Regions from separate parts of the Shigella sp. FC1967 genome, predicted to be linked through region 3. Evidence: predicted binding sites of a transcription regulator. Region 3 holds the regulator's gene; each other region holds the start of a gene.
What was found. The regulator CRP, encoded in region 3, controls carbon source genes, mostly activating them, when cyclic AMP is high. The targets are predictions, from matches to a motif close to ATGTGANNNNNNTCACAT.
Positions count from the first base shown of each region.

Region 1: glpT (glycerol-3-phosphate transporter) is a predicted target of CRP. The motif match lies at 3,182-3,199, and genes of this name have one in related genera.
Region 2: msrB (peptide-methionine (R)-S-oxide reductase MsrB) is a predicted target of CRP. The motif match lies at 1,511-1,528, and genes of this name have one in related genera.
Region 4: deoC (deoxyribose-phosphate aldolase) is a predicted target of CRP. The motif match lies at 1,297-1,314, and genes of this name have one in related genera.

Region 1 is NZ_MIIZ01001031.1:4,061-8,893, forward strand. Features, by position in the region: gene glpQ (glycerophosphodiester phosphodiesterase) at 403-1,482, opposite strand; gene glpT (glycerol-3-phosphate transporter) at 1,618-2,970, opposite strand; gene glpA (anaerobic glycerol-3-phosphate dehydrogenase subunit A) at 3,350-4,833, shown strand, end outside.
Region 2 is NZ_MIIZ01001253.1:5,037-9,869, reverse strand. Features, by position in the region: gene pncA (bifunctional nicotinamidase/pyrazinamidase) at 1-486, shown strand, start outside; gene BHE89_RS20810 (YeaC family protein) at 593-874, opposite strand; gene msrB (peptide-methionine (R)-S-oxide reductase MsrB) at 956-1,393, opposite strand; gene gapA (glyceraldehyde-3-phosphate dehydrogenase) at 1,737-2,732, shown strand; gene BHE89_RS20795 (D-hexose-6-phosphate mutarotase) at 2,846-3,730, shown strand; partial or broken gene BHE89_RS20790 (MipA/OmpV family protein) at 3,819-4,572, opposite strand; partial or broken gene hypF (carbamoyltransferase HypF) at 4,622-4,833, opposite strand, start outside.
Region 3 is NZ_MIIZ01001054.1:23,796-28,628, forward strand. Features, by position in the region: gene BHE89_RS18220 (aminodeoxychorismate synthase component II) at 300-875, shown strand; partial or broken gene argD (bifunctional acetylornithine/succinyldiaminopimelate transaminase) at 993-2,208, shown strand; gene crp (cAMP-activated global transcriptional regulator CRP) at 2,302-2,934, opposite strand; partial or broken gene BHE89_RS18235 (OsmC family protein) at 3,248-3,656, shown strand; gene BHE89_RS18240 (phosphoribulokinase) at 3,747-4,616, opposite strand; gene BHE89_RS18245 (YheU family protein) at 4,682-4,833, opposite strand, start outside.
Region 4 is NZ_MIIZ01000244.1:1,932-6,764, reverse strand. Features, by position in the region: partial or broken gene BHE89_RS02290 (NupC/NupG family nucleoside CNT transporter) at 1-1,025, shown strand, start outside; gene deoC (deoxyribose-phosphate aldolase) at 1,546-2,325, shown strand; gene deoA (thymidine phosphorylase) at 2,396-3,718, shown strand; gene deoB (phosphopentomutase) at 3,785-4,833, shown strand, end outside.

The DNA of each region.
Region 1 (4,833 bases), on a different contig from region 3:
AAAAAGTAATTATAATTTTTAATTAAATTATTAGAGTAAATTAGAGGAAGATGAAGGAATATACAATCAGAAAGGGCGCAATTATCGAGGATACTCGTCATACTTCAAGTTGCAGCGTTGTTGACTACATTCATTCGTACTAGTCACATACTTCTGTATGCTCCTAGCATCTCATTCATTTGTCGCCTAGCTGCATCTTGAATTATTTAGAGTATCTACTGGCTATACTCTAATAGCTACACATTGAATTATCTAGAATATCTACTTGTTAGACTGCAAGTTGCAGCGTTGTTGACTACATTCATTCGTACTAGTCACATACTTCTGTATGCTCCTAGCATCTCATTCATTTGTCGCCTAGCTGCACCTTGAATTATTTAAGCGTAAATAAAAAACGATGAGTTATTTAGCTTGTTTTTGTAAGAATTTAACGCCTAAATCAGGGAAGTCTGTAAAGACACCTTCAGCACCCGCTTGGTTATAAATGATGTCATAAAGCTGATCACCATCTTTTGCGTATTTAGGCAGTTTATCAATACGGACAGTAAACGGATGAATGGCCAGTTTATTCGCATGAGCATCGGCAGCCATACCGGTTAAGGTGATTTTTTCTGGCGTTGAATCTGTCTCAACTAACATATGATAATCAGGGCCGATAGCATCAGCATAAGTCGCAATTTCTTTCATTGCACCTGGCTTAAACATCCACTCATAGCTGTAGTTTGTCCATGTACCATCAGGTTGTTTCTCATAAGTCTCATTCCAGTCGGTATAAGCTATTAACTGAACAAGTTTTAGATCCATACCCATTTTGGGCATCAATTCTGTTTTGATGCGTTTTAGGTCGTTAGCATCGAAGGATTGCAGATAAACATTGTCAGTTTTTTTTGTATAACCATATTGTTTAAGTACTTCTAGCACTTTGGTAGTAATGTCTTTACCTTCTTGCTCATGGAACCAAGGTGCTTTAATTTCAGGGTAAATACCAATATCTTGGCCTGTTGATTTGTTTAGACCTTGGATAAATTCAATTTCTTCTTGGAAAGTATGTACACGGAAATCCGATTTGCCCATAGGGAAACGGTTTGGATAACTTTGGACTTTTTTACCGTCAACAATGTCAAAGCCTTCAGTAAATTTCAGCCCTTTAATTTCTTCAAGCGTAAAGTCGATAGCGTAATAACGACCATCTTTTCTTGCTCTATTAGGATAACGCTCAGCCACATCTGTTACACGATCAAGATAGTGATCATGTAAAACAACGAGTTCGTTGTCTTTGGTCATCACTAAGTCTTGTTCAAGATAATCTGCACCTTGGGCATACGCTAACGCTTTGGCAGGAAGTGTATGTTCAGGCAAATAACCACTTGCACCACGGTGAGCGATAACGACCTTATCACTTGCCGCTTGTGCGATTGCACTTAAAGATAGAGTTAAAAGAACGCCTGCAACTAACGGTTTTATTTTAAAAGATGTACTCATAAAGCTGCTCCATTTTAATTCTACGTACAATAAAGTTATGTACAGTTGGCAATAAAAAAGCCACATCAAAAGAAATGATGTGGCTTCGTTTTTAGAGATGAGATTTAATCAATTTCATAAATAATCAGTTAGCGATTATTCATATTTCTGAAGCATTTCACGTTTGTGTTTGGTTTCTGAAACCATCACGATAAGTAATAATACAACAGACAGCGCACTACCGCCGATCATGACCATAAAGCCACCATCCCAGCCGAAGTAGTCAACTGTGTAACCTACGATAGCACTTGCTGCAACAGAGCCCCCTAAGTAGCCGAATAGACCCGTAAAGCCTGCCGCTGTACCTGCTGCTTTTTTCGGTGCAAGCTCAAGCGCATGCAGACCAATCAACATAACAGGACCGTAGATTAAGAAACCGATAATTAACATACACGCCATATCAATATTCGGGTTACCCGCTGGGTTCATCCAGAATACGATAGTTGCGATTGTTACCAAGGTCATGAAGAACACGCCAGTCGCACCACGGTTACCTTTAAACACTTTATCTGACATCCAACCACATAACAGTGTGCCTGGAATACCCGCGTATTCGTATAAGAAGTAAGCCCATGATGATTTATCCATCGCGAAGTCTTTTACTTCACGCAGATAAGTTGGTGACCAGTCCAGCACGCCGTAGCGCAGTAAGTAAACGAACACGTTCGCGATTGCAATCATCCACAGAAGTTTGTTAGGGAACACATACTTCATAAAGATTTCTTTTGCAGTCAGTTCTTGCTCGTCTGTTTCTTTATAATCAGGTGGGTAGTCGTTTTTGTACTCTTCAATCGGTGGAAGACCACAAGATTGCGGGGTATCGCGCATTAATGCGAATGCAATCATTGCAACTAAAATTGCTGCAAATGCTGGCATATATAACGCTGCTTTCCAGTCGTTAAACCATGCCATACCTAATAAGAATAGTAATGGAGGTAAACCACCACCGACGTTATGCGCACAGTTCCAGATAGAAACGATACCGCCACGTTCTTTCTGTGACCACCAGTGCACCATGGTACGTCCACAAGGAGGCCAACCCATGCCTTGGAACCAACCACAAAGGAACAACAGAACGAACATTATCATAATGCTCGAAGTTGCCCATGGCACAAAGCCCATAAATAGCATCACTAAGGACGCTAAAATAAGACCTGCTGGTAAGAAATAACGAGGGTTAGCACGGTCAGAGAATGAGCCCATGATAAACTTAGAGAAACCATAAGCAATCGAGATCCCTGATAAAGCGAAACCGAGGTCACCTTTAGAAAACCCTTCTTCTACAAGATAAGGCATTGCTAACGCAAAGTTTTTTCTTACTAAATAATAAGCAGCGTAACCGAAGAAAATCCCCATAAAGATCTGCCAACGCAGACGACGATAGACAGGATCTATCTGCTCTTTTGGCAAACGCGCTTTATGTGGCGCAGGTCTAAACAGACTTAACATATTAGCCTCCGATGGCTTTATTTTAATATGTTGATATTAAATAATGACAAAACGAACAATGAAGTTATCAAAAAACTTTCTTTAACGAACTTAATAGTAAACTTATACAATCAAATTTACTGTGAGGTATTACTCAGTTGTCGAATAATTTTTCAAGATGTGCAATTTTGAGTGATATGTTAACTTTATCAAATACTTTTTGTTAAATAATTTGTGATTGGTATCACATATGTGGTTTTAATTTTTCACTCGTGAGCGTTTCTCTTTCGTTTTTGCTCATTATCAAACATTAACCACATTTTTTGTGTATCTTATACACTATAATTAACGCTAAAGAATAATTAAGCGTTTGCTGAATGTAATGTGAGAGGGCATCTCTATGATGAGCGGTTCACCAGTGACAGAAACTGATGTCATTATTATTGGCGGGGGAGCAACCGGTGCAGGCATGGCAAGAGACTGTGCACGCCGTGGATTACGTTGTGTCCTGCTAGAAAGACATGATATTGCAACCGGTGCAACCGGTCGAAATCATGGATTGTTACACAGTGGTGCGCGTTATGCAGTAACAGATCCAGAGTCAGCGCGTGAATGTATTGAAGAAAACATGATTTTAAAACGGGTCGCTCGTCATTGTGTCGAAAAAACGGATGGCCTTTTTATTACTCTTCCTGAAGATTCTTTAGAGTTTCAACAGACCTTTATTCAATCTTGCCAAGCTGCAGGTATTGATGCTCAAGCGATTTCACCCGAAGAAGCTATTCGCTTAGAGCCATCTGTTAATCCGAATTTGATCGGCGCAGTTAAAGTACCAGATGGTACTGTCGATCCTTTCCGCTTAACTGCTGCAAATATGTTAGATGCCCGTGAACATGGCGCTCAAGTACTGACTTATCATGAAGTCGTTGGGCTTATTCGTGAAGGCGATCGTGTTAAAGGCGTGAAAGTTTACGACCATCAAACGAAAAATTTGTATGAAATTCGCGCACAAATAGTTGCAAATGCGGGGGGGATTTGGGGACAAAAAATCGCTGAGTATGGCGAGTTAAAAGTGCGTATGTTCCCAGCCAAAGGGGCGTTGTTGATTTTGGGTCATCGTATTAACAATATGGTGATCAACCGCTGTCGTAAACCAGCTGATGCTGATATTTTAGTACCTGGCGATACTATTTCATTGATTGGTACAACATCAACTCGCGTACCTTATGATGAAATCGACAATATGTATGTTACCCCTGAAGAAGTCGATATTCTTATCCGTGAAGGTTCAATGTTAGCGCCAAAACTGGCTCAAACTCGAATTTTACGTGCCTATGCTGGTGTGCGTCCTTTAGTTGCAAGTGATGATGATCCTTCTGGTCGTAATGTTAGCCGTGGGATTGTTTTACTCGACCATGCACAACGTGATGGATTAGAAGGTTTTATTACTATTACTGGCGGTAAATTAATGACTTACCGTTTAATGGCTGAATGGGCAACAGATAAAATCTGCGAAAAATTAAATGTCTCTGCTAAATGTACAACCGCAGAAGAAGCCTTACCTGGCTCCCGCCAATCAGCAGAGCAAGCATTACGTAGCGTTGTTTCATTACCTGCGCCAATTCGTGGTTCTGCGGTTTATCGCCACGGTGATTTGGCGAATAAATTATTGAGCAATGAACGTAGCGATAAGAGTTTAGTTTGTGAATGTGAAGCCGTTACCGCTGGGGAAGTTCGCTATGCTGTTAACTCTTTAACCGTCAATAACTTACTTGATTTACGACGCCGTACTCGTGTGGGGATGGGAACATGCCAAGGTGAGCTTTGCGCTTGTCGTGCAGCGGGTTTATTAAATCGTTTACAAGTCACGACGCCTCACGAGTC
Region 2 (4,833 bases), on a different contig from region 3:
CATCCAGCCGATCATCTTAGTTTTGCTGAAAATTCAGGCACTGTGGTGGGAGAAATTGGCACCCTTAATGGATTACCACAGGTTTGGTGGCCCGTTCATTGCGTACAAAATTCTTATGGTGCTGCATTTCATCCTGAATTAAACCAAGCCCAGATTAATCACATTATTTATAAAGGGCAAAACCGTCTTATTGATAGTTATAGTGCTTTTTTTGATAACGACCATGAATATCAAACAGGCTTGCACACACTTTTGCACACGCTAAATATAAAACATCTTTATATTTTAGGAATTGCTACGGATTACTGTGTCAAATTTACAGTGCTAGATGCGCTGTTATTAGGGTATCAAGTCTCAGTCATTACAGACGGTTGTCGTGGCGTCAATATTCAAGAAGGCGATAGCGAAAAAGCATTGGAAGAGATGCAGGCAAAGGGCGCGACATTAATTGATTCAGCACATTGGCTTAATCGTAACAATCAATAGGTTCGTTATTTTCTTTATCTTAATAAAATGAGAAAGGGGCTATTTTTAACCAACCTGGTTAATAAACATCCCCTTTTATCTCTATTTTATCCATTCAACACACTTTTTAGTCATCATCCATTGGCGTTAACGTTGCCAAACGTTCAGATTGAAACTGAGCTTTTAATTCTTGTTTACTCTTCATGGTAATTTGCCCATTCGTTCCTACTGTCATATGTTCAGGTGTGTGGTTATTTTTCGCCTGCCATAATAAAACAATCTGCATACAATGCTCTTTTTGCTCATCAGTCAATGCAACGCCATCAGGCCATTTACCTAGTTCAACCGCTGTTGAAATACGCTGGTAAATCTCAGGGGTTACCATCGAAATAAGTTCATTAACTTCCATTGATTGCTCCATAAGCTAAATAATCACTTGAAATGGCTGAATCGTTTTTTCTTTTGTTGTTATTTTGTTAATTTAACGAAATTAACCAACTTGTTTTTCGCCTGTTTCACTATTCGTAAATGAAAGAGAGGCTGAATTAACACAATAACGCTCTCCTGTTGGGGCGGGGCCATCATTAAAAACATGGCCTAAATGTGCATCACATTGCTGGCAACGTATTTCAGTTCTTTTCATATTATGAGAAAAATCATCAATATAGCGAATTGCATTATCACTAACGGGTTGATAAAAGCTGGGCCAACCACATCCCGCATCAAATTTCGTCTCTGAATAAAACAGAGGCGCAGAACAACATAAGCAGTGATAAATCCCTGTTTGACGATTGTGTAATAATTTACCACTAAACGGAGGTTCTGTACCTTGCTGTTGAGTCACATAACGTTGCATTTCATTGAGTGTTGATAAATCAATGTGATTGTTATTACTTGAAATATTCACTTTCTTTTCATTATCTGCCATATCGACCTCTTGCCCAGTAAAATGCTTTTTAAAACAACAGTGAATAATAACAAAGATTTAACAACAAATCTGAAAAATATAGTCTAAAATCATCAAGAGTAATCTTTAGTTTTTGAAATGTGATGAATTTCACATAACGGAGCAAAGGTAACTTCATTTATCGGTATTGATCCCGATAATACACAGCGTAACATTTAGCTAAAACGACCAATCTTTAAGCGAAAAGTGTTTTTTTAATTGATTTTTTGCAATTATTGACACGATTCCGCTTGACGATTGGCGCGGTTTTGGTAACTTTAGAATCAACTTTTTAATTCACTAAATTAAAGCTGGTGGAATACATATGACTATCAAAGTAGGTATTAATGGTTTTGGTCGTATCGGCCGCATCGTTTTCCGTGCTGCTCAAGAACGTTCAGATATCGAAATCGTAGGTATTAACGATCTGTTAGACGCAGAATACATGGCATACATGCTGAAATACGATTCAACTCATGGTCGTTTCAACGGTACTGTTGAAGTAAAAGATGGCCACCTCGTTGTTAATGGTAAAACCATCCGCGTAACATCAGAAAGAGATCCAGCAAACCTGAAATGGAACGAAATTGGTGTTGATGTTGTTGCTGAAGCAACTGGTCTGTTCTTAACTGATGAAACTGCTCGTAAACACATCCAAGCTGGTGCGAAAAAAGTTGTTCTGACTGGTCCTTCAAAAGACAGCACACCTATGTTCGTTATGGGTGTAAACCACAAATCATATGCAGGTCAAGATATCGTTTCTAACGCATCTTGTACAACTAACTGCTTAGCGCCTTTAGCAAAAGTTATCAACGACAAATTCGGTATCGTTGAAGGTCTGATGACAACTGTTCACGCAACAACTGCAACTCAACGTACTGTTGATGGTCCTTCAATGAAAGACTGGCGTGGTGGTCGTGGTGCTTCTCAAAACATCATCCCTTCATCAACGGGTGCTGCTAAAGCAGTAGGTAAAGTTATTCCTGAACTGAACGGCAAACTGACTGGTATGTCTTTCCGTGTTCCTACTCCTAACGTTTCTGTTGTTGACTTAACTGCACGTCTGGAAAAACCAGCAACTTATGCTCAAATCTGTGAAGCAATCAAAGAAGCTGCTGAAGGCGAACTGAAAGGCGTTCTGGGTTACACTGAAGATGCAGTTGTTTCAACTGACTTCAACGGTGAAGTATTAACTTCAGTATTCGATGCTAAAGCAGGTATCGCGCTGAATGACAACTTTGTTAAATTAGTTTCTTGGTACGATAACGAAGTTGGTTATTCAAACAAAGTTCTGGATCTGATTTCTCATATCTCTAAATAATTAGAGTTTAGAAAGTCACGATTTCTTTTAGAGCCACCTTTTCGGTGGCTCTTTTATTTTCTAGCCAGTCAGTTTATTGTATTAAAATAGTCAGTGACATAAGGTTATAGATAATGAATGAGAAAATTTTTTCTTTGCCGATTATTGAACAAATATCACCTTACTTAAGTCGTCGGCAATTAGGCGAACTTCCTATCCTTGTTATTTCGCATCCTAAAGTACGTGCTGCTATCAGCCTTCAGGGCGCACACTTAATTGCTTGGCAACCCGCACAAGAGCATCCTGTCTTTTGGGTAAGCGAAGCCTCTCTCTTTACTCCTGGTGTTGCCATTCGTGGCGGTATTCCTATTTGCTGGCCTTGGTTTGCTTCTGCGGGTACACCAAGTCATGGATTTGCGCGAATTCTTCCTTGGGAATTTAGTGCCCATACCGAACAAGATGATAGTGTTCTCATCACCATGACATTAAAAGAGAGCCAACAAACACAAAAATATTGGCCACATCCCTTTACGGTTATTGCTCGTTTTAAATTAGGCGCAACTTGTGAGGTTGAATTAGAATCTTACGGTGATTATGAAGCAACAGCAGCCCTTCACTCTTATTTTAATGTGAGTGACATTGATAATGTCTCTGTAACAGGTCTAGGAAGCCACTACATTGACACAGTGGCAGATAAAGAGGTTTACACTGATGAAACCTCATTACGTTTTAATGGGCGTACTGACAGGCTTTATACAGAGCCTGACGATTTCAATCTTATACATGACGATGGTTGGGATCGCACAATTGAAGTTCATCATTACCATCATAGTGATGTCGTATGTTGGAACCCCGGTGCAGAGCTTGCAAGTTCAATGAAAGATATGAGCGCAGGTGGTTATCGTAAGATGGCTTGTGTAGAAACCGCTCGTATCCACCAACCCTTAAAACCCGATAACGTTCATCCTGGTCGCTTATCTCTGGTCGTTCGTGTACGTAAAAATATTGCTGAAAAATAAAGCATTACTGACATTTGACACAATAAAAAAGCTTCGAGTTTGAATCGAAGCTTTTTTATCATAGCTAATCACACTGATTTTTAGCGAATTAGAATGTGTAAGTCACACCTGTCCACACAATCGCAGTCACAGATTTATTCACCATTGGGCTGTCTTTCACTTCGCTCGGTAAATGGTCAACACGTCCCATCGCAAAGAAATTCCATTTTTCTGTAAATTTATAATTAGCAGAGATTTCAAAATAAGGTCTCCAGCTATCATTTGGCGTATATTCAGCTAAACCACTGCGTTGAGATTCTGCATGACTAATTCCATAAGCATAACGGTTCTGCTTTTTGTTTTCCCAAACAAAACCGATACCGGGTTGTAAAGACCAGTTACCCAATTCGAAAGGATATAAATAAGCAGCATCAGCGATAATACCATTACTTTTGCCTAGCATATCACCCGATACAATTGCCCTTAAGCTACCCCATGATTCATGGTGCTTATAAGTAAAGCCCCCCATCATAGTGTCACGACGACGATTTAATTTTTTTCATTTGCTCATCGTCACTATCGCTTGGTTTATAAGCCTGAGGATAATAGTGTAAATCAACAGAGAGTTGATCTTTAGGTGTATTCCACAGGTAATAACCCGCCGCTAATGTGGCGAAATAGAAATTCTCTGACTGGTAGTTAACTTGCGGTACGGGTAATAAATAATCTTTTGATTTAGCCCCCTTATAAGGAGTAACTTGTGCTAAAACGGATCCCCCTATTGACCATTCTCCAGCAAATGCTACTGGTGTGCTAAGCCCTGCGATAACGGCTAAAGAAATGATAATCTTCTTATTACTCACGATGATTTTCCATTATTGTCATTAATAAAGTAGCAACCAAAACCCTATTTCAGTCACAAATAACTAAGATTGATACCATTTTACCTATAATCATTTTAAATTTTGCATTAAAATGTGTAGCAATCAATGCTTGTCCTAATGCAATACCACCGTCTCCAAACGGGTAATATCATAGGGATAAGTACTTTTTTATTGTTTTAATTTTTTCTTAAACAGGTGTTTGAGTAATGTATTATTTAACACCCCTCCCGTAAGTACAAC
Region 3 (4,833 bases):
CCGGGGTTTTTAGCACAAAAAAATATTTTTTTATCCTTCTTTTTTTCGTGTGATCCCCTGTAATAAGTATGTACTGCGCTATTAATCACTCTATTCACCATCAATTACCGTCATTTTTGTTATTGCTCAATAAATCAGCAGGCTTTCTTGCTTACTATTCATATTTTACACCTGTGCTATGATAATCGGCTTTGTTGTACCCAAGTCGGTTAAACAACGAGCTATTTTGGCAAATCTACACTCGCTTTAAAATAGTAATAAAATAGATAATGATAAGAAAATCAGTCGGATAGGCTAATATGCTGTTACTTATTGATAATTACGACTCGTTTACCTACAACCTCTATCAGTATTTCTGTGAATTGGGTGCTGAGGTTGTTGTTAAGCGTAATGATGAGATCGGACTTAAAGAGATAGAAAAGATGATGCCAGCACATCTTGTTATCTCGCCAGGACCTTGTACTCCTAATGAAGCAGGGATCTCTCTTGAGGCTATACAGCGGTTTGCTGGTGAAATTCCTATTCTTGGCGTTTGTCTTGGACATCAAGCGATAGGGCAAGCTTTTGGTGCATCGGTTATCAGAGCACGAGAAGTCATGCATGGTAAAAATTCATTAATACATCATAATCAACAAGGTGTTTTTAAGGGACTTAATCGACCCTTAAGTGTGACGCGTTACCACTCCTTAGTGATTGATGCGACAACATTACCAGTCCCTTTTGAAGTGACGGCATGGAGTCAACATGATGGAAATGTTGATGAAATTATGGGAATTCGTCATCGTACATTGCCAATTGAAGGGGTTCAGTTCCATCCAGAAAGTATTTTAAGTGAACAGGGACATGAGCTATTAAATAATTTCCTTAAATATTAAATGGATAGCATTTAAATAGCGAAATAACGCTTTTTTATACAAAACCACATTTGATTTTTTATTCATATTTAGTGATTATATTTTCATATTGAATGTGAATAACGATCAGGTGGGATCATGACAAAGCAAAGCATCAACAGGGCAACTTACGATCAGGTAATGTTGCCAATTTATTCACCCGCAGAATTTATTCCTGTCAAAGGGATGGGGAGCCGTGTTTGGGATCAGCAGGGAAAATCATATATTGATTTTGCTGGTGGTATTGCTGTTTTAGCATTGGGTCATGCTCATCCTGCTCTTAATCAAGCCTTAAAAGAACAAAGTGAACAACTTTGGCATGTTAGTAATATTTTTACTAATGAACCTGCATTACGTTTAGCACAAAAATTAATCGATAATACATTTGCAGAACGTGTCTTTTTTGCCAATTCAGGCGCAGAAGCGAACGAGGCAGCATTTAAATTGGCTCGCCATTATGCCATTACTCGCCATAGTCCTTATAAAACGAAAATTATTGCTTTTCACCATGCATTCCATGGCAGAACGCTGTTTACAGTCTCTGTGGGTGGGCAACCTAAATATGCAGATGGTTTTGGTCCTAAGCCAGCAGATATCGTGCATGTTCCTTTTAATGACTTGGATGCGGTTAAAGCGGTAATAGACGATCACACTTGCGCTGTCATTTTAGAGCCAATTCAAGGTGAGGGGGGGGGTAACGGCAGCAACACCTGAGTTTATGGAAGGGCTACGTGAGTTGTGCGATAAGCATCAAGCCCTGCTTGTTCTTGATGAAGTACAAACAGGTATGGGGCGTACAGGCAAGCTTTTCGCCTATATGAACTATGATGTGACACCCGATATTATTACAACTGCAAAAGCGCTAGGAAGTGGTTTTCCACTAAGCGCGATGTTAACGACACATGAGATAGCTTCTGCTATGGGCGTAGGGACTCATGGTACAACTTATGGGGGAAATCCATTAGCTTGTGCTGTGGGCAATGCTGCATTTGATTTGATTAATACACCTGAGGTACTTGCGGGGGTAGAAAAGCGCTATCAATGGATTGTAGATGAACTGATGGACATTAATCAAACGTACAATGTCTTTTCGCAAATCCGTGGGCAAGGTTTATTGATTGGTGCGCAATTGGCACCACAATATAAAGGTAAAGCCAAAGAGTTACTGGCTCTTGCTACCAAACATGGTTTAATGATGTTAAACGCAGGAGCCGATGTGATGCGTTTTACGCCATCGTTAATTATTACCCAAGAAGAGCTACAAGAAGGAATGGTGGCATTAAAAGCGGCTATTGCGGAATTTGTAAGAGGGTAGTATTGACTAAAAACCCCATCAACGAGGATGGGGTTTATACAACAAGTATACCAATAGCACTTTTATGGCTATTATTTATTCGAGTGGGGATACTTAGCGAGTCCCGTAAACGACGATAGTTTTACCGTGTGCGGAGATCAAGTTTTGATCTTCCAACATTTTCAGAATACGGCCTACTGTTTCGCGTGAACAACCAACGATTTGACCAATCTCCTGACGTGTAATTTTAATTTGCATGCCATCAGGATGTGTCATTGCGTCAGGCTGTTTTGCTAAGTTTAATAAAGTTTGTGCAATACGACCTGTTACATCAAGGAAAGCAAGGTTGCCTACTTTTTCTGATGTCGTTTGTAATCTATTCGCCATTTGAGCAGACAGGCGCATCAGAATATCAGGGTTAACCTGAATTAATTGGCGGAATTTTTTATAGGAAATTTCTGCTACTTCACAGGCTGTTTTTGCTCTAACCCATGCACTACGTTCTTGATCTTCTTCAAATAATCCAAGTTCACCGATGAAATCCCCCTGATTTAGGTAGGAGAGGATCATTTCTTTTCCTTCTTCATCTTTAATAAGAACAGCCACGGAACCTTTAACAATATAATAAAGTGTTTCCGCTTTCTCACCTTGGTGGATCAGCGTGCTCTTGGATGGATATTTGTGAATATGGCAGTGTGACAAAAACCATTCAAGAGTCGGGTCTGTTTGCGGCTTGCCGAGAACCATTCGCGTTATCCTCTGTACGTTAAATGCAGCCTTTCAAAACGGATAGGTTCCTTTTTGAGACAGCATGCTTAAAAATCCTAGCTTTACCTATTAACTTCCTGAGAAGACGGTAAGTTAATATGGAGTAGATTATAATAAATGAGAAAATAATGCATTGATCTTAACCACTATCATCAAGCAGATATTGTTTTTAACACAATTAGTGCATTAAGTCTCGTTTTACGCAGTCAGCATAATAAACCTATTTGCTAATTGCTAGTTGAATTATGAGAATGTACTCTTTTAGTCTATGTCATCTTTTAGGGGAAAATAAATGGAAGCACGAGTTAAGTGGGTTGAAGATTTATCTTTTGTCGGCGAATCTTCATCTGGCCATCAAATTATGATGGATGGAAATTCGGGTGATAAAGCTCCAAGTCCAATGGAAATGGTATTAATGGCTGCAGGTGGATGTAGTGCTATTGATGTTGTCAGTATTTTACGTAAGGGTCGTCATCAAGTGACTGATTGTGAAGTAAAATTAACATCAGAGCGACGTGAAGAAGCCCCTCGTTTTATTTACTGATATCAATTTGCATTTTATTGTTTCAGGTAAAGAATTAACGGATAAAATTGTAGAACGAGCAGTTCAATTATCCGCAGAAAAATATTGTTCTGTTTCTTTAATGCTAGGAAAAGCAGCTAATATTACACATTCATTTGAAATAAAGAATGCTGACTAATTTTGATATTTTAAAATAAAGTTTAAATTTAAAAAATAATATCCCTTAATAAATGGGATATTATTTTTAGAGAGATAAATTCTATTTTGGTTAACTTATCTTTTCACCATTTAATAATTTTTTGACTAATGGTGCCATAATTAATTCCATCGCTAATCCTAATTTCCCGCCCGGTACAACAATAGTGTTTATTGTTGACATAAATGAGCCATGCAACATTGCAAGTAAATAGGGAAAATCTATATCGGTTAAGCCTCGAAAACGAATAACGATAAAGCTTTCATCAAGAGTCGGGATTGCTTTGGCTGAAAAAGGATTTGAAGTGTCGACCGTTGGAACTCGTTGGAAGTTAATGTGTGTGCGTGAGAATTGAGGAATAATGTAACTAATATAATCATCCATTGAGCGTACAACCGAATCTCTTACCGCCTCTTGTGAGTGTCCTCTTTCTGTGGTGTCTCGTATAAGCTTTTGTATCCACTCTAGGTTTACGATAGGAACAACACCGACTAATAGATCAACATGTTGAGCTACATTATGTTCGTTGGTAACAACGCCGCCGTGTAATCCTTCATAAAAAAGAACATCCGTATTATTGGCTAATGGCTCCCAAGGTGTAAATGTTCCTGGTAATTGGTTGTAGGGTGTTGCTTCATCATAAGAGTGTAAATACTTGCGAGATTGACCTTGTCCTGTATCACTATATTGACTTAAGGTCTTACTCAGTAAGTTAAAATCATTTGCTTCAGGGCCAAAATAGCTGATATGTCTACCTTGTTCTCTCGCTTTTCTTATCGCCATATCCATTTCAGGGCGAGTATAGCGATGGAAGCTATCTCCATCAATCAATGCAGCATTTGCATTGAGTTGTTGGAATATTTTACGAAAAGCTTGGCTTGTTGTGGTCGTTCCGGCACCACTTGAGCCCGTTACTGCGATGATCGGATGCTTGATTGACATAGGTTATCCTTTTGCTAAATAAGGTTGGCCCTTATTGATGGCGATACATCGCTGGCTTTGAATAACTAACCAGAGCGAAACTGCGATGCAGGCATAATATTGACGCTCTCATGAAGTTCAGACCAAACTAACACGGCCTCACCAGATTTAAGTTGTTTTTTTACGTCGGCGACTTTTTGTTCAAGCGTTTTCTCTTGGATACCATAATCAGTACCTT
Region 4 (4,833 bases), on a different contig from region 3:
GGAGGGTTTGTATTCGCCCTACGCGTACTACCTGTTATCGTATTCTTCTCTTCACTCATTGCCGTGCTGTATTACCTTGGCATTATGCAAATAGTCATTAAAATTCTCGGTGGTGGCTTACAAAAAGTACTTGGTACATCACGAACAGAATCTATGTCTGCAACGGCAAATATTTTTGTTGGACAAACCGAAGCACCGCTTGTTGTTCGTCCTTATATTGCAAGAATGACAACCTCAGAACTCTTTGCTGTTATGTGTGGTGGTCTTGCTTCTGTTGCGGGTTCTGTTCTTGCTGGATATGCAAGTATGGGCGTGCCATTAGAGTATCTGATCACTGCCTCTTTTATGGCTGCTCCGGGGGGGTTACTCTTTGCTAAATTGTTGATCCCTGAAACAGAAACGCCAGATGATCAAAAAGATGCCCTTGATAAAATGGCGGATGAAGAAAAACCTGCCAATATTATCGATGCTGCGGCTGCGGGTGCCTCTTCAGGTTTACAGCTTGCCCTTAACGTTGGTGCCATGCTACTTGCTTTCGTTGCATTGATTGCATTAGTTAATGGTATTCTTGGTGGAATTGGTGGCTGGTTTGGCTATGAAAACTTCTCATTAGAGTTAGTGTTAGGTTGGATCTTTGCACCAATTGCTTTCCTTATTGGCGTACCTTGGAGTGAAGCGACATCGCAGGTTCATTTATTGGACAAAAAATTGTTATCAATGAATTCTATGCTTACTCTGAATTTAGTAAATACCTAAAAGAAGACGCAATTGTTGCGGGTTCAGGGCTAATGGTACTATCAGAGCAAACGAAGATAATCATCTCCTTTGCACTGTGTGGTTTTGCTAACCTCTCTTCTGTTGCTGTATTGCTAGGTGGTTTAGGTGGAATGGCACCAAACCGTCGTAAAGATGTGGCGCGTTTAGGAATGAAAGCGGTGCTAGCGGGTACGCTTTCTAACTTAATGAGTGCAACAATCGCAGGTTTCTTCTTTGCATTAACCGCAATGGCTGTTGTTGCTGCATAATTGATTTTGATTATAAAGAGCAGATAGGTATTTTACCTGTCTGCTCTTTTCTGTTTGTTTTCTGCTGTAATGTTAACTACTTTTATTGTGTAAGAAATTTCACAATTTGTATTGAATAGAGTCAATAGTGATATCATTTCATATTTATCACACTTTTTTACGTTATAAAGACGACTTAGAAACGCTATTCGAGTAACATTAAACCAGAAAATGACCAAATTGTGATTTTTATCACATTTTTATGTCATTGCTTGCAAGTTACATTTAATTAGTGTGACGTAAAGCACATCTAATTGTTCCTTAGCGTGTTCAAATAAGATGTGCTGAAACTTCATGGAATGGCGAAGGCTCAATGACGGGTCGCCGAAGTGAGCATAGTGCGGTGAGAGGGAGCTCAGCTGTCGTTGTAGTGCAAGTTACAACAACATCTTCAAGGAACCAAGTCCGCTCGCCAACAAATTTAATCGCTAACCTTAAGCGTACGCCCAAAAGGGCTTGAGAAACATCGTTGGAGAGTTTTATGACAGATTTAACCGCTGCAGCGCGTCTTGCGCTGTCTTTGATGGATTTAACAACATTAAATGATGATGACACTGATGCAAAAGTGACTGCATTATGTCATCAGGCTAAAAGCCCAGAAGGCAATACAGCCGCTATTTGTATCTACCCACGTTTTATTCCGTTAGCACGTAAAGTGTTACGCGAGCAGGGTACTCCAGACGTTCGTATCGCAACCGTAACTAACTTCCCTCATGGTAATGATGATTTAGATATCGCATTAGCCGAAACTAACGCGGCATTAGCTTATGGCGCAGATGAGGTTGACGTAGTTTTCCCTTACCGTGCATTTATGGCAGGTAATGAGCAAATTGGTTTTGATATCGTTAAAGCATGTAAAGAAGCTTGTGCAGAAGCAGGTTCTTTACTGAAAGTCATTATTGAAACGGGTGAGCTGAAAGATCCCGCGCTTATCCGCAAAGCATCTGAAATTTCAATCAAAGCAGGTGCTGATTTTATTAAAACTTCCACAGGTAAAGTCCCTGTAAATGCAACTCTGGAAAGCGCTGAGTTAATGATCCAAGTGATCCACGATATGGGTGTTGGCAAAGAGGTTGGCTTCAAACCAGCGGGTGGTGTACGTACCGCGGAAGAAGCAGCTCAATACCTTGCATTAGCTAAGCGCATTATGGGTGACAACTGGGTTGATGCCCGTCACTTCCGCTTTGGTGCGTCAAGCTTGTTAGGTAATTTATTAGCCACATTAGGTCATGGCGAACAAAAATCGTCTAGTGGTTACTAATCCATTCGTGAAAGACGCCCACTTTTCATTATTGTGGGCGTTACCAATGCTATAAAACCAGGAGGTTGCAGTGTTTCTTGCCCAAGAAATTATTCGTAAAAAGCGTGATGGTCATCCTTTAACTGAGGAAGAAATTCGTTTTTTCATTAATGGCGTCAGAGATAATACTGTTTCTGAAGGTCAAATTGCTGCATTAGCAATGACTATTTATTTCCACGACATGACAATGCCAGAGCGTGTTGCTTTGACATTAGCGATGCGTGATTCCGGTACAGTGCTGAATTGGAAAAGCCTAAATTTAAATGGCCCAATTGTTGATAAACACTCTACTGGTGGTGTGGGTGATGTCACTTCACTGATGTTAGGGCCAATGGTTGCGGCTTGTGGTGGTTATGTTCCTATGATCTCGGGTCGTGGATTAGGTCACACAGGGGGAACATTAGATAAACTTGAAGCAATTCCAGGCTTTGATATTTTCCCTGATGATGAAAAATTCCGCGACATTATTCGTAATGTTGGCGTTGCCATTATCGGACAAACTAATTCATTAGCACCTGCTGACAAACGCTTTTATGCTACCCGTGATATTACTGCTACAGTTGATTCAATCCCACTTATCACCGCGTCTATTTTAGGTAAAAAATTAGCTGAAGGCTTAGATGCATTAGTGATGGACGTTAAAGTTGGCTCGGGTGCCTTTATGCCGACTTATCAAAAATCTGAAGAGCTGGCTGAGTCAATTGTTCAAGTAGCAAATGGCGCTGGTTGTCAAACAACTGCACTATTAACGGATATGAATGAAGTATTAGCTTCTAGTGCAGGTAATGCGGTTGAAGTTCGTGAAGCTGTTCAATTTTTAACAGGTGAATATCGTAATCCACGTCTATTTGAAGTCACTATGGCGCTGTGTGTTGAAATGTTAGTATCAGGCCGCTTAGCGGAAGATCGTCAACAAGCCCTTCAAAAACTACAAGATGTGTTGGATAACGGCAAAGCAGCAGAAGTCTTTGGTCGTATGGTTGCTGCACAGAAAGGCCCAACTGATTTTGTTGAAAACTACAATAAATACCTGCCAACTGCGGTATTAAGTAAACCTGTATTCGCTGAGAAAACAGGATTCATCACAGAAATGGATACGCGTGCATTAGGTATGTCAGTTGTGACATTAGGTGGTGGTCGTCGTAAAGCAACAGATGCTATTGATTACAGTGTGGGCTTAAGCGATATCGTAGCGCTTGGTGCTGAGATCAATACAGACACACCTTTAGCAATGATCCATGCTAACAGTGAAAAATCATGGCAAGAAGCTGCGGCTGAAGTCCGTAAAGCGATGGTAATTGGTGATAGCAAACGCGAAGCTTCCCCAATGGTGTACCGCCAAATCAGCGAATAAGAACTCAATTATGATTTATAAGTGACATATCCGTAGTCTACGGAGAATGACACAGGAGAGAGAATTATGAAACGTGTACATATCATGGTATTAGATTCCTTCGGTATCGGTGCTGCTGGTGATGCGGAGAAATTCGGTGACCAAGGTTCAGACACTTTAGGGCATATCGCACAAGCGTTTGCTGAAGGTAAAGCAGATAGAGATGGTCGTAAAGGACCTCTTCATTTACCTAATCTTTGCCGCTTAGGCCTAGGTAAAGCAGCAGAAGAATCAACAGGTAAATTCCCTATTGGTTTAGATAAAAATGCAGAAATTATCGGTGCTTATGGCTACGCGAGTGAAATCTCTTCTGGTAAAGATACTCCGTCAGGCCACTGGGAAATCGCAGGTGTTCCTGTTCTGTTTGATTGGGGATACTTCAAAGAACTGAAAAACTCATTCCCACAAGCGCTGTTAGATAACATCGTTAAACGTGCAAAATTACCTGGATACTTAGGCAATTGCCATGCATCTGGTACGGTGATTTTGGATGAATTGGGTGAAGAGCATATGAAAACCGGTAAACCGATTTTCTATACCTCTGCTGACTCTGTATTCCAAATTGCTTGTCATGAAGAAACTTACGGTTTAGATAAATTATATGAGCTGTGTGAAATTGCTCGTGATGAACTAAATAAAGGCGATTACAACATCGGTCGTGTTATTGCACGTCCATTTATCGGTGACAAACCGGGTAACTTCGCTCGTACAGGTAACCGTCATGATTTAGCGGTTGAACCACCAGCACCAACAATGTTGAAAAAACTGGTTGATGAAAAACAAGGCCACGTTGTTTCTATCGGTAAAATTGCTGACATCTACGCAAACGTAGGTATCACTAAGAAAGTGAAAGCAACGGGTATTGATGCTCTGTTTGATGCGACACTTGAAGAAATGAAACTCGCAGGTGACAACACAATTGTATTCACCAACTTTGTTGACTTTGACTCCTCTTACGGCCACCGTCGTGATGTTGTGGGCTATGGTGAAGCTCTTGAGTTATTTGACCGTCGTTTACCTGAATTAATGGCGCTGGTAAAAGAAGATGACATTCTTATCTTAACTGCAGACCACGG